DNA from 4 places in the Pseudoalteromonas sp. SR41-4 genome. Region 1 is predicted to be linked to each of the others. Evidence: predicted binding sites of a transcription regulator. Region 1 holds the regulator's gene; each other region holds the start of a gene.

What was found. Region 1 encodes ArgR, which controls arginine synthesis, uptake and breakdown. Its sites were predicted from a motif close to ANTGAATANNTATTCANT; they were not measured.
Region 2: a site for ArgR is predicted at 1,459-1,476, ahead of H5180_RS18300 (OadG family protein). Genes of this name have one in related genera too.
Region 3: a site for ArgR is predicted at 1,356-1,373, ahead of H5180_RS00720 (arginase family protein). Genes of this name have one in related genera too.
Region 4: a site for ArgR is predicted at 1,417-1,434, ahead of gltB (glutamate synthase large subunit). Genes of this name have one in related genera too.

What each region holds. Positions count from the first base shown of each region.
Region 1 covers NZ_JACJEI010000010.1:29,759-32,976, reverse strand. Annotated here, with positions in the region: gene H5180_RS10095 (ABC transporter ATP-binding protein) at 1-422, shown strand, start outside; gene H5180_RS10090 (Dyp-type peroxidase) at 487-1,386, shown strand; gene argR (transcriptional regulator ArgR) at 1,406-1,873, opposite strand; gene mdh (malate dehydrogenase) at 2,098-3,033, shown strand; gene ispB (octaprenyl diphosphate synthase) at 3,114-3,218, opposite strand, start outside.
Region 2 covers NZ_JACJEI010000027.1:65,024-68,241, forward strand. Annotated here, with positions in the region: gene pdxJ (pyridoxine 5'-phosphate synthase) at 1-523, shown strand, start outside; gene H5180_RS18290 (hypothetical protein) at 593-784, opposite strand; gene H5180_RS18295 (DUF1328 family protein) at 839-1,012, opposite strand; gene H5180_RS18300 (OadG family protein) at 1,533-1,778, shown strand; gene oadA (sodium-extruding oxaloacetate decarboxylase subunit alpha) at 1,789-3,218, shown strand, end outside.
Region 3 covers NZ_JACJEI010000001.1:197,504-200,721, reverse strand. Annotated here, with positions in the region: gene cdd (cytidine deaminase) at 1-229, shown strand, start outside; gene udp (uridine phosphorylase) at 210-965, opposite strand; gene H5180_RS00720 (arginase family protein) at 1,395-2,507, shown strand; gene H5180_RS00715 (ABC transporter substrate-binding protein) at 2,622-3,218, shown strand, end outside.
Region 4 covers NZ_JACJEI010000022.1:20,377-23,594, reverse strand. Annotated here, with positions in the region: gene gltB (glutamate synthase large subunit) at 1-1,313, opposite strand, end outside; gene H5180_RS16240 (efflux RND transporter periplasmic adaptor subunit) at 2,105-3,218, shown strand, end outside.

The sequences.
Region 1 (3,218 bases):
ACTGTGGGAAAATTGCTCAACAAGGTACGTCTGAGCAGCTATTTAGTGCTCCAAGCTCAAAGGTAGTTGCAGAATTTCTTGGTCAGGGCATATACTTAGATGCAGAAGTATTAACAGCAACTGAATATCATACTGCTTTCGGATGTGTTGAGTCATTAGTTACGCATCGTCATGTTAAGCAAGTTGGGAAACTTTATGTTCGCCCACACCATCTTGAGTTAATACCTTTTCAATCACAAGGCTGTAGTGCAAATACGGTGACTATTTTAAACAGTCGTTTTGTTGGTTCGCATTTTGTGTATAAGGTTATGGTTGATGGACAAGAAATTGAAGTTGCTGCTCAGTTGGGCCACTCATTTTTAGCAAATGAACAGGTGACAATAAAAATAACACCACACACGGTTAACTTTTTCGCAGATTAAGTGCTTTAGTATTTTTAATTTCATTAAAAACGCCGTGTATGAGATTTTGAGTTAAGGAAATACCATGGCGCAAGCGCAATCTGGAATTTGTGCTGAGGCAAACTTGCACGGTTTACATTTGTTTTTTAATGTATTTGATGGCCACGATGAGTCATTACGCAAAAAGTTAAAATACGTTAGCGCTATCCAAGATGAGTTTTCTGATCAGTTTTCTGAATCGATGCTCTCCAGCCTAGTTGCAGTGGGGGCACAGTATTGGCCGCACATTCTGCCTGAATTTCTGCCTAGTGAATTACAGAGCTTTCCTAATATTCCTCATAATGATCATATTATGGGGGCTCAGCCTTTTGATTTATTTGTCCAAATTCGTTCCGATAGGGAAGATGTAAACCATTTATTTGCTTTGCAAATTCTTAAGTTATTTGCCCCCGATGTTGAATTGGTTGAGCAAGTGCGAAACTTTCGATTTTTAGATGGTCGCGATTTTAATGGTTTTATACTCGGTGGTGACACTCCTCATGGTCGCCAAAAGCGCATCACAGCGTTAATCAATAAACCCAACCATTTTGAAGATCAAGGCAGTTACGTACATATACAGCGCTATAAGCATGACTTAAGTGTGTGGCAAAATTTACCTCTGAGTGAGCAAGAGCAAATAATGGGACGCACTCGCTTAGATAATACCTTGATTATGCCTGCGACTGAGAATAGTCATGCTGTACGCACTGAGTTAAAAGATGAGCAAGGGCAACCACTGCAATTAAATCAAAACATGCCTTATGGTGACGTTTACGAACAGGGTATATTAGCGATTAGTTATGCAGCACAGGGAAATGCATTTGAGCAAGTATTACGAAGTCGATTAGGTGATGCCGATTGCTACGATCATTGGCTTGATTTTACTCAAGCCGATATGGGTTCTGCGTTTTTTGCCCCATCAATTAACTTTTTAAAGCAGCTGTAAAAAGTTTGAATCGGTAGATTTATACCGTATCAAATAAAATACGCACACGTTCAAGAGTTACATCAATTTCAGATACTTTAGCTGGAGCGATAAAAATAGTATCGTCACCAGCAATGGTACCTAGTACGCCATCTGCTTTACCTAATGAATCTAATAGTCGAGCAATTAATTGTGCAGCTCCTGGGCTGGTTCGAATAATGATCATCATTTCGTTATGCATTATATCAATCACTAACTGACGTAATGGGCTTTTCGCTGTAGGTACGCCCATTTCAGCAGGCAAACAATAGACCATTTCTTGTTTGGCATTACGAGTGCGTACCGCGCCAAACTTGCTTAACATCCGCGACACCTTACTTTGACTAATATTATCAAAGCCTTGCTCTTTTAGGGCGTCAACAATCTCACCTTGTGAACCAAAGTTTTCTTCTTTTAAAAGTGCCTTAAAGGCCTTTACTAATGCTTCTTGTTTATCTTGTGGTTGCATATTATAGGTTCTTATTCATAAGTGATGCGCTAATTGTACACAATGTTGCATACTTATGCAGTAGTTGTTTGCTTTTGCGATGGATTTTAGTGCTGTAAACCAGCAAGTTTACAACTATGGTCTAAATTATATGTGAAATAAGCAGGATAAATTTGTCTTTAGTCGTTAATTTCATTATCTTTAGAGCCACAAATATTTCCTACCTCAAATTACGGAGAATTCCAATGAAAGTTGCTGTATTAGGTGCTGCTGGCGGTATCGGCCAAGCGTTGTCTTTATTATTAAAAACAGGCTTACCAGCTGGTTCTGAATTATCACTTTATGATGTTGCTCCAGTTGTTCCTGGTGTTGCTGTTGATCTTTCTCATATCCCAACTGACGTTAAAGTTGCAGGCTTTGGTGTTGATGCACTAGATCAAGCGTTAACTGGTTGTGATATCGTTCTTATCCCTGCTGGTATGCCACGTAAGCCTGGTATGGACCGCGCTGATTTATTTAATGTTAATGCTGGTATTATCAAAACATTAGCAGAAGGTATTGTTGCTAACTGTCCAAAAGCATTAGTGGGTATTATCACTAACCCAGTAAATGGCACTGTGCCAATTGTTGCGGAAGTATTCAAAAAAGCAGGTACTTACGACGCGAAACGTGTTTTCGGTATTACCACTCTTGATGTGATCCGTTCAGAAGCATTTGTAGCTGAGCTTAAAGGTGTTGACGTTGCAACTGTGAAAGTACCAGTAATTGGTGGTCACTCAGGCACAACAATCCTTCCGTTACTATCTCAAGTTGAAGGCGTTACTTTCACTGATGAAGAAGTTGCTGCACTTACTCCACGTATCCAAAATGCAGGTACTGAAGTAGTAAATGCAAAAGCGGGCGGTGGTTCTGCAACATTATCAATGGGCGCTGCTGCTGCACGTTTTTGTATGTCTTTAGTTAAAGGCTTACAAGGTGAAGACGTTGTAGATTACGCTTACGTTGCTGTTGAAAATGGCGATGCTGCATACTTTGCACACCCAGTACGTTTAGGTAAAAACGGCGTAGAAGAAATTCTTTCTTACGGTGAACTAAGCGCATTTGAAGAGCAAGCTAAAAACGACATGCTTGATACGCTGAAAAAAGACATCCAAGAAGGTGTTGATTTCATCAACGCTTAATTGCTAAGTCGATTGATACAAAAAAGCCTGCATTTGCAGGCTTTTTTATGCTCGAAGGATTTTTATACATTAGGTGTTTATTAGTGATTACGATCAACGGCAATACGAGCCAAGCTAACGAGTGCTTCTTTATACGGTGATTCATCTAATACAGATAAACACGCAATCGCTTTATCAGCTTCTTC
Region 2 (3,218 bases), on a different contig from region 1:
CCTTGAAATAGCGGTTACAGATGAAATGATTGATATTGCTTTAGATGTTAAGCCAGCTTATGTTTGCTTAGTACCAGAAAAACGCGAAGAGTTGACCACCGAAGGCGGTTTAGACGTTGTTGGTAATCTAGATAAGATTAAAGCCGCGACAGCAAAATTAACTGACGCCGGTATTAAAGTATCGTTATTTATCGATGCAGACAAAGCACAACTAGATGCAGCTAAAGCCTGTAATGCCCCTTATGTTGAAATTCATACTGGCGCTTATGCGGATGCGCAAACTGATACCGAGATACAAAAACAACTTGAGCATATTCATCAAGGTGTAAAGTATGCAGCAAGTTTGGGTTTGATAGTAAACGCCGGCCACGGTCTTCATTATCATAACGTGAAACCGATTGCTGCTATGAAAGAGATTTACGAACTAAACATTGGTCACGCAATTATAGCGCGTGCAGCCATAGATGGATTAGATAAAGCAGTACGTGACATGAAGCGACTAATGCTAGAAGCGAGAGCTTAATTTTAACTTCTCTTAAAATGCAAAAAACGACTCAAAAGAGTCGTTTTTTATTATTTGTATCTAACTGGATTAACAGTTAGTTTCTTTAGCGTTAACGCCTTCTTTTACTTCTTCACAGGCGTCTTCTACTTTGTTTTGTACGTCGGTTACAGCTTCATCGATGCGTTCACCGGCCTCTTCTGCATGATTGTCTTCACAACCCATGATAAAAAAACTAGCGAATAAAGCGATCACAGCAGTTTTAATAGTTGTCGATTTCATAATGTAATTCCTTGTAAAATTAATAAATGTGTTGTTATTTAAAATAAATTGTTATCACTTAGGGACATTGCCGCGCAACGCACCTGAAACGAGTGAAATAACTAACAATACAATAAAGATAAAAAAGATAATCTTAGCAATTCCTGCTGCGGCACCTGCGATACCACCAAAACCTAACACTGCAGCAATAAGCGCAATAACTAAAAATGTAATTGTCCAGCGTAACATTGTCGTCTCCTTGGTTTGTTAATTTGTTCAGAGTAAATAATGCCAGTTACATGCCATGTGTTTAAATCCTTTATTATCAATAGGATAGTGTTTATTTTATTTATTTTCATGAATTAGGTGGGAATTATTTACAGCTTTATCTGTAACTTATACTCGGCGTCCTGAAAAATAAATATTTCAGTATGATTTTTTGGTAAGACCAATTTCATGTTGAGTGCTTTTTCATTAATTTAACAGTTGTTGAGTAGTTCGGTTGGTAAGTTATTAAGGTGCAGATTAGATTTCACTTATAAGTTATAGCTATATTCAGTATTTTTATCATCTATATCCTATTAAATTATAGTAAAAAGCAGTGTGTTAACTTTGCTGAAGATATGTTAGCTTTATATTAATTGGTTTTACCAATTTACAAAGTGTTGGACTTGGTCTGTTTCTTTGATATGATTATCGCATAAATATTTAAATAAAGTGATTTTTTACCTATCTTTCGGGTGGGTAAGAATACTCAGGGGGGGGCAGAATGGATATAGGTCAATTACTTGCTACTGCAGCAAACTTAATGCTCACTGGGATGGTGGGAGTTTTCGTTTTTCTTTCGTTGTTGATTGCAGCAATTACCGCTATGTCTAAATTAGCGAGCCGCTTTGAACAGCCGGTTGTAATGCCAACGCGCACACCATCGATCAAAGCACCCGGTGTACCAAGTGAACACATCGCTGCGATAAGTGCTGCCATAGCTCAGTACAAAAATAAACAAAAACTATAAGGGATGACTTGTGGCTAAATTAAAATTAACAGAATTAGTACTTAGAGACGCGCATCAATCATTATTAGCAACGCGTATGCGTTTGGATGACATGCTACCGATTGCACAAAAATTAGATGATGCAGGTTACTGGTCGATCGAATCATGGGGTGGGGCTACTTTTGATTCATGCATTCGTTATTTGGGTGAAGATCCTTGGGAGCGTATTCGTGCTCTTAAAAAAGCTATGCCAAATACTAAACAGCAAATGTTATTACGTGGTCAAAACCTTTTAGGCTATCGTCATTATGCAGATGATGTTGTTGAAAAATTTGTAGAGCGAGCGCACAAAAATGGTGTTGATGTGTTTCGTATTTTTGATGCGATGAACGATGTTCGTAATCTTGAAACGGCTATTAAAGCTGCGATTAAAGTTGGCGCACATGCACAAGGTACAATTTCGTACACAGTAAGCCCGGTTCATACACTTGATATGTGGTTAACGCTTGCCAAGCAGCTTGAAGAGTTAGGCTGTCATTCAATTTGTATTAAAGATATGGCTGGTTTGCTTAAACCATACGATGCAGAAGAGTTAATCAAAGCGTTAAAAGAAACAGTCTCTATCCCAATTGCAATGCAGTGTCATGCCACAACAGGTTTAAGTACTGCTACTTACCAAAAAGCGATTGATGCAGGTATTGATATGCTTGATACCGCAATTTCATCAATGAGTATGACTTACGGACACAGCGCAACTGAAACGATTGTATCGATTGTTGAAGGTACTGAACGTGATACTGAGCTGGATTTAAATCAACTCGAAGAGATTGCTGCTTATTTCCGCGATGTTCGTAAAAAATATGCCGCGTTTGAAGGCAGCTTAAAAGGTGTTGATGGCCGTATTTTATTAGCGCAAGTGCCTGGTGGCATGTTAACTAATATGGAAAACCAGCTTAAAGAGCAAGGTGCTGCGGATAAATTGAATGAAGTATTACTTGAGATCCCACGTGTACGTGAAGACTTAGGTTATTTACCGTTAGTTACACCAACATCACAAATTGTTGGTACACAAGCAGTATTAAATATATTGACGGGCGAGCGTTATAAAACTATCACCAAAGAAACTGCCGGAGTGCTAAAAGGTGAGTATGGCGTAACTCCTGCGCCGATGAATAAAGAATTACAAGAGCGCGTACTTAATGGCGCAGAAGTCATTACTTGCCGCCCAGCTGATTTATTGCAACCAGAACTAGAAATACTTCAAGCTGAGTTATTAAAAGAAGCAAAAGAGCAAGGCTTAAGCTTAGCGGATGAGCAGATTGATGACGTTTTAACGTATGCATTATTCCCACAAATTGGGTTGAAATTCATTAAAAATCGTAATAACCCAGATGCTTTCGAAGCTGTACCAAGTGCTGAATCTGCTAATAAAGAACAACCAGTTAGCAATAAAAAAAGTAA
Region 3 (3,218 bases), on a different contig from region 1:
TGCGGAAAATGCCGCGTATAGCCCGAGCTTATCACCACTGCAAAGTGCGGTGAGTCAATTGCATTTAGCCGGTTTGGCAATGACTAAAGATGTTGTCAAAGGGATTGAGTTACTACAAACGCAGGGCAAGGGAAATCAGTTGAGTGTCAGTCAAGCAGTACTGGCAAGTTACACCGAATTGCCAGTACTACAAAGTATAAGTTTAAATATTAAGCCAACAGCAATTTAGCGGCTTCTAGTACCACGGCGACTGATTTTTTCTCAATCTCGCCGTGATCTACATTGGGGATTTCTTGGCGAGTACGATTAACCAACACACCAGCTACACAGGCTGCTTTTAGCCCCAGTGCTGCACACATTGTAAATAAGGTTGCTGATTCCATTTCATAGTTCATCACGCCCAGCTTTTGCCATTCTTCACAGCTACCTTGAAATGCTTTTGGTACATAACCCGAGTAAGTGTCGTAACGTTCTTGACCTGGGTAAAAAGTATCGCTTGATGCAGTAATACCAATATGAAAATCAATGCCTAAATTACCGCACGCATTTACCATCGCTTGTGTGGCGAAAAAGTCAGACACCGCAGGGTAGTTCAATGGCGCAAAATGTTGGCTCGCACCATCTAAACGCACAGATGCTTGGCTGATTAAAATATCACCTTCATTAATATGAGGTTGAATAGCGCCAGTTGTGCCAATTCGTAAGAATGTTTCAACTCCCAATTGCGCCAGCTCTTCTACTGCAATGGAGGTTGAAGGACCACCAATACCGGTTGAGCAAATAACCACAGAGTTACCGTTAAGTTGACCTAAGTAAGCATGAAATTCTCGGGTTTGGACGAGGCAAGTTGGGTTTTCGAGAAAAGTTGAAATACGTGCTGCACGATCTGGATCGCCCGGTACAATTGCAAGTTTTGCACCGTGTAGATCGTCGCGGGTGAGTCCTAAGTGAAATACCTTTTCCATAGCGGGGCCTTATTTATAACTTTTGTTCTAACGTCAGTTAATAACGCTAATTTATAAAGAGTTGTTGTCAATTTAGCATAATTACTACAATGCATTGCCTTGTACAGGACGGATGTCCGTTATCAAATTTATTCATTCTCTTTGAATATTCAAGCAACTGACTTTAATTTGTGTCATCGCCGGTAGTTGACTTGTATTCATAGACACTATATCAATCCTACTAGGCACTCTATTTTAGTTTATACGTTGTTGGACGAATAAGTATAACCAATTGTTATTATAGAGATTTATATAGTTATTTAAAATGTAGCTAAAGCGGCGAGAGTAATAAAATTGCGAGTGAAAATCGGCGCGTGAATCTTTTATTAATTTTATTTTCAACAACGCTCTTTTGCATAACTACGCAAAAGCACACAGTAAGGAATTGCAATGAGTACACAATGGCACACATTTAAAAGTAAAGTTGAGCACTGTTTATGTCCGCCGGGCGATGGCGTTTTTACGGTTAATACTGCAAAAGAACGTAAAGCGGCGCTGCGTATGAAACTGTATGGACAAGAAGATAATGTCGATACGCTATGGCGTGCATCACTCGATACACTTAGTCAAAGTGAGCATAAAGCGGTGACTTTAGGCATTAGCTCTGACTGTGGTGGTGGCATTTTACGCGGCGCCAACTGGGGGCCGTTGTTTTTACGTTCAGCATTGATTGATCAGCAGCCTCAGGCAAAGTCGTTTGATTTAGGTGATGTAAGGGTTATTCCACATTTATTGCATGATAAATATTTAAACGACGCGACTATCAGTAATTGCCAACAGGCATTATATGATAATCCAAGCAGTGAGTATTATGTCAGCCCGTTGTCTATCACTGAAGATGTATGCGATAGCTTTTATGCAACGTTTACTGATAAAGGCATTTTTGGTATTGGTGGTGATCATTCAATTAGTTACCCGTTAACTAAAGCGTATTTGAAGGCAAAGCGTGCGCAAGGTAAACGCACTGCGATTATTCACTTTGATGCGCATACCGATTTACTCGTTGAGCGTTTAGGTATCGATTTATGTTTTGGCTCGTGGTGCACGCATATTTTAGAGTTTTTACCTGCACCACATCATCTGATCCAATTTGGTATTCGTTCAAGCGGTAAGCCAAAAGAACACTGGGAATCTACCTTTGGCGTTAAACAACATTGGGCCCATGAGATCATCGAACGAGGCGCGCCGGCAATTGCCGCAGAAGTAATTGCTCAGCTTAAAGCTGATAATGTTGATGAACTCTACGTCAGCTTTGATATTGACGCCCTCGATGAAGAGTTTGCATCAGCAACAGGCACACCCGAAGGGAACGGTTTAACGCCGCAGCATGCTTTGGATATCTTAGTTGCTTTGGCTGATGAATTTCCGATCACTGGCGCTGATATGATGGAAATTGCCCCATTTACTGACAGTTCACTGATTGGTCAATCGAGTTCAGATACAACGCTTAGAGAAGGTGCAAAAATTTCAGCATTTTTAATTAATGCCATGAACCGCGCATAGTCAATAACAGTTAATATAAGCAGCATGCTGCTTTTTTAATTCACAAATCAGCTATTTGCCGTTATATTTAATTTACATCAAGAGAGGCTTAAAATAATAATCGGTGGGGTAAGAGTGGCTAAGTGGTGTTATTTTTTATTAATAATCTTAAGTAGTCAAACTGTAGCTAAATTAAACATAGTTACAGAAAACTTTCCGCCTGCTCAATATATTGATGAAAATGAACAGCTTGTTGGCTATATCGCTGATAAAGTTCAAATGGTGTTAGCTTCTTCAACACTCGATTATACAATTTCAGTGCATAGTTGGAGTACTGCATTTAATATGGTACTGCGCGATCCGCAAACGTGCATTTTTTCTATGGCGCGCTCAACTTCTCGTGAAAAGCAATTTATTTGGATTGCAGAATTAGCACAGTTGAACACTTATCTTTATGCTTTGAATTCGAAAAGCATCGTTATCGATTCCCTAGAGCAAGCAAAGCAATACCGAATTGCGGTATTAAAAGATAATTACAGCCATCACTTTTTATTATCACAGGGCTTTGAAGAAGGTGTAAATCTAATGCTGATGAATAGTTTTGATAATATTTTTAAAATAGTTCAAAGCCGTCAAAGCACTATCGATATCGTCGTATTACCTGAACAACGCGTTAAATTTGAACAGTCTAAAAGGCAGGTTACTGACAAGTTAACACCAATTTTAAGACTC
Region 4 (3,218 bases), on a different contig from region 1:
TGCTCAAACGGCGTTAAGCGCTTAACATTGGCCTCAAGCCATGCTTTATATGGGTGGCGAGATTTAAGGTCGCGATCAATTTCGTCTGAGTGCCAAATTTTACCTAACTGAGTATCAATAACTAACAGCTCACCAGGGCCAACGCGGCCTTTCTCAACCACTTCATCCGCAGTGTAATCCCAAATACCCACTTCAGAAGCTAGGGTAATAAAGCCATCCTGAGTGATCACATAACGTGCAGGACGCAGACCATTACGGTCCAAGTTACACGCAGCAAAACGCCCATCAGACATCACAATACCAGCTGGGCCATCCCATGGTTCCATGTGCATAGAGTTAAAGTCGTAAAATGCACGTAAGTCATCATCCATCGCACGGTTTTTCTGCCATGCAGGTGGTACTAGCATTCGCATAGCACGAAATAAATCCATGCCACCAGCTAAAAACAACTCAAGCATATTATCTAGGCTTGATGAATCTGAGCCGGTTTCATTGACAAATGGTGCTGCTGATTGCAAATCTGGAATAAGCGGCGATGCAAACTTATATGAACGAGCACGAGCCCACTGGCGGTTACCTTGTATGGTGTTGATTTCACCGTTATGCGCTAAATAGCGGAACGGCTGAGCCAAAGGCCAACGCGGTTGTGTATTAGTTGAAAAACGTTGGTGAAATACACAAATTGCGCTGGTCATGCGGATATCGGCTAAATCTAAATAGAAGTTAGGCAAATCCACCGGCATCATTAAGCCTTTGTAGATAGTTACTAACCCTGACAAGCTGGCAATGTAAAAGCCTTCATCTTCGCTTAAACGCTTTTCAGCACGACGGCGCGCAACGTATAAACGACGCTCTAAATCTTTTGGGCGCCAGCCTTCTGGTGCATTAACAAAAATCTGTTCAAATTTAGGTAACTGCTTTATTGCAATTGGCCCTAAACATGATTCATCTGTTGGCACAATTCGCCAACCTTGAATATTGAGGGTTTCTTTTTCGAGTTCTTCACTCAATATATCTTTTGCAGCTTGCGCAAGTACTGGATCTGAGTTTAGGAAAATCATGCCAACGGCATAATTTTTACCCAAGTGCCAATTTTTTTCAGCGGCAATAGCACGAAAAAAGCTATCTGGCTTTTGTAATAATAAGCCACAGCCATCGCCTGTTTTACCATCGGCAGAAATACCACCACGGTGTTCCATACGGTCTAAGCCAGTGATCGCTGTTCGAATTAAACGATGACTTGCCTGACCATTAACTTGGGCTATTAAGCCAAAGCCACAATTATCTTTTTCTAATTTTGAGTCGTATAACATAGACCCCTCCCCTTGCTACAACAGCTAGCTATGAATGACCTTCTCGACGGTTTGCTAGCAGACAGTCAAAACTATCGCCAATTGTACATTGAGTCAATAGCGCTTTGAATACATATTCACATTCTTGAATATTTCTCACCACAACACAATCTTTTTATTTCATGCCTATTTTTAACATTTAGCGATATTTTACCCGTTATTTTTTTATGACACTGGTGTCATATTTAACAAGTTGTAAAATAACCGCTCTACAAACCTGCAGTTTACGTTAACGTAAACCAGAGTAAAAATGAATAAATATTCACTGAGTTATGTAGCGAAAATAAATGCTTTCTTTTTTATTGAATCTCTTTGCTGTCGTTCAAGGTCGATACCACAGTGCACATTAGAGTAAATACTCTTTCCAGTGTCTTTTTATGGGTAAATTTAAAGCCACTAATTAATGCATAATTATCATCACAACAGTCACATTTTGCATAATTTACGCTAGTTAGTAAGTTTTTAGCTTGCTCACCCTGTTGACGCCTGCGGCAGCTTCTTAGCCGCCATAGTAAAGTGTCCGCAGCGGACACAATTTATGTCCGCGGACACCAAATAATTTAAAAATAAATAATTATTTCATTAAAACCATGACATTAAATAGTGGCATGATTTTCGAATAAACATTAGAAGATAATTACAGGACACAACTTATGTTTATTCTCAGTTTATTTTTAGTTTCACCAATCACTGTCTTAGTAGTGAGCTTGATGATCACTTACTGCGAGAATAGACATAGCTAAGGATCACTCATGATAAAAGATACCAGCGGACAAGATGTAAGTATTACGCAAAGACGTAGTTACAAAAAACCATTAATAGTACTGGCGCTATCACTTGCTGTACTTGCTTTATGTGCACAAGCATTTATGGGTAACAATCAAGGCAGTATTTCTGTTGAGCGGGCTTCTTTACAGATTGCTACCGTTAATATTAGTCGTTTAGTACGTGATGTAGCCGCCAGCGGTAAAATTGTTGCTGCAAATGCTCCCAAGGTTTATAGCCCAGAACGTGGATATGTGGATTTACAAGTTAAAGCCGGTGATAAAGTAAATAAAGATGACATTATTGCTTTAGTCGATAGCCCAGAACTCAATAATGAACTAAAACAGCAACAATCGGTGTTAGCCCGCCTTGATGGTGAATTACAACGTAAGCACTTAGAAGCACGCCGACAAAAGTTAAGCTTAACCAAAACGCTTGATCTCGCCCAAGTAGAGCTCAATGCAGCAGACAGGGAAAATCGCCGTGCTAAGCTTTCTATCGAAAAAAACTTGATCAGCCAAATTGATTTAGAAAAAGCAGTTGATGATCTTGCCCGTGCCAAGCTTTCTTACAAACACGCTCAACAAGAAGTTGAACTTGCTAAAGATACACTCGCATTTGAACTCAAAGCTGCAGAGCGCGATCTAGCTCGCCAACAACTGATCGTTGATGATTTAAATCGTCAAGTCAGAAACTTAACTATTAAAGCCAGCGTCACCGGTATTGTTGGTAACCTGCTTGTACAACAAAAAGAAGCCGTTACCCAAAGTCAGCCGTTAATGACGCTGGTTGATTTAAGTAATTTTGAAGCACAACTGCAAGTACCTGAAAGTTACGCCAACGAACTCGGTTTAGGAATGGAAGTTGAGCTCACACTCGGGGCAAAAAAAGTGACTGGTGTGTTGTCGGCAATTTCGCCGGAAGTTAACAATCGTGAAGTAACTACTCGAGTACGCTTTGACGAAGAGCTAAAAGGCATTCGCCAAAACCAGCGATTAACAGCGCGCATTTTATTAGAAAATCGTGATGACGTTTTACAAATCAAACGCGGTGCGTTTATGCAGCAAGGTGGTACGCAGGTTTACAAAGTTATCGGCGACA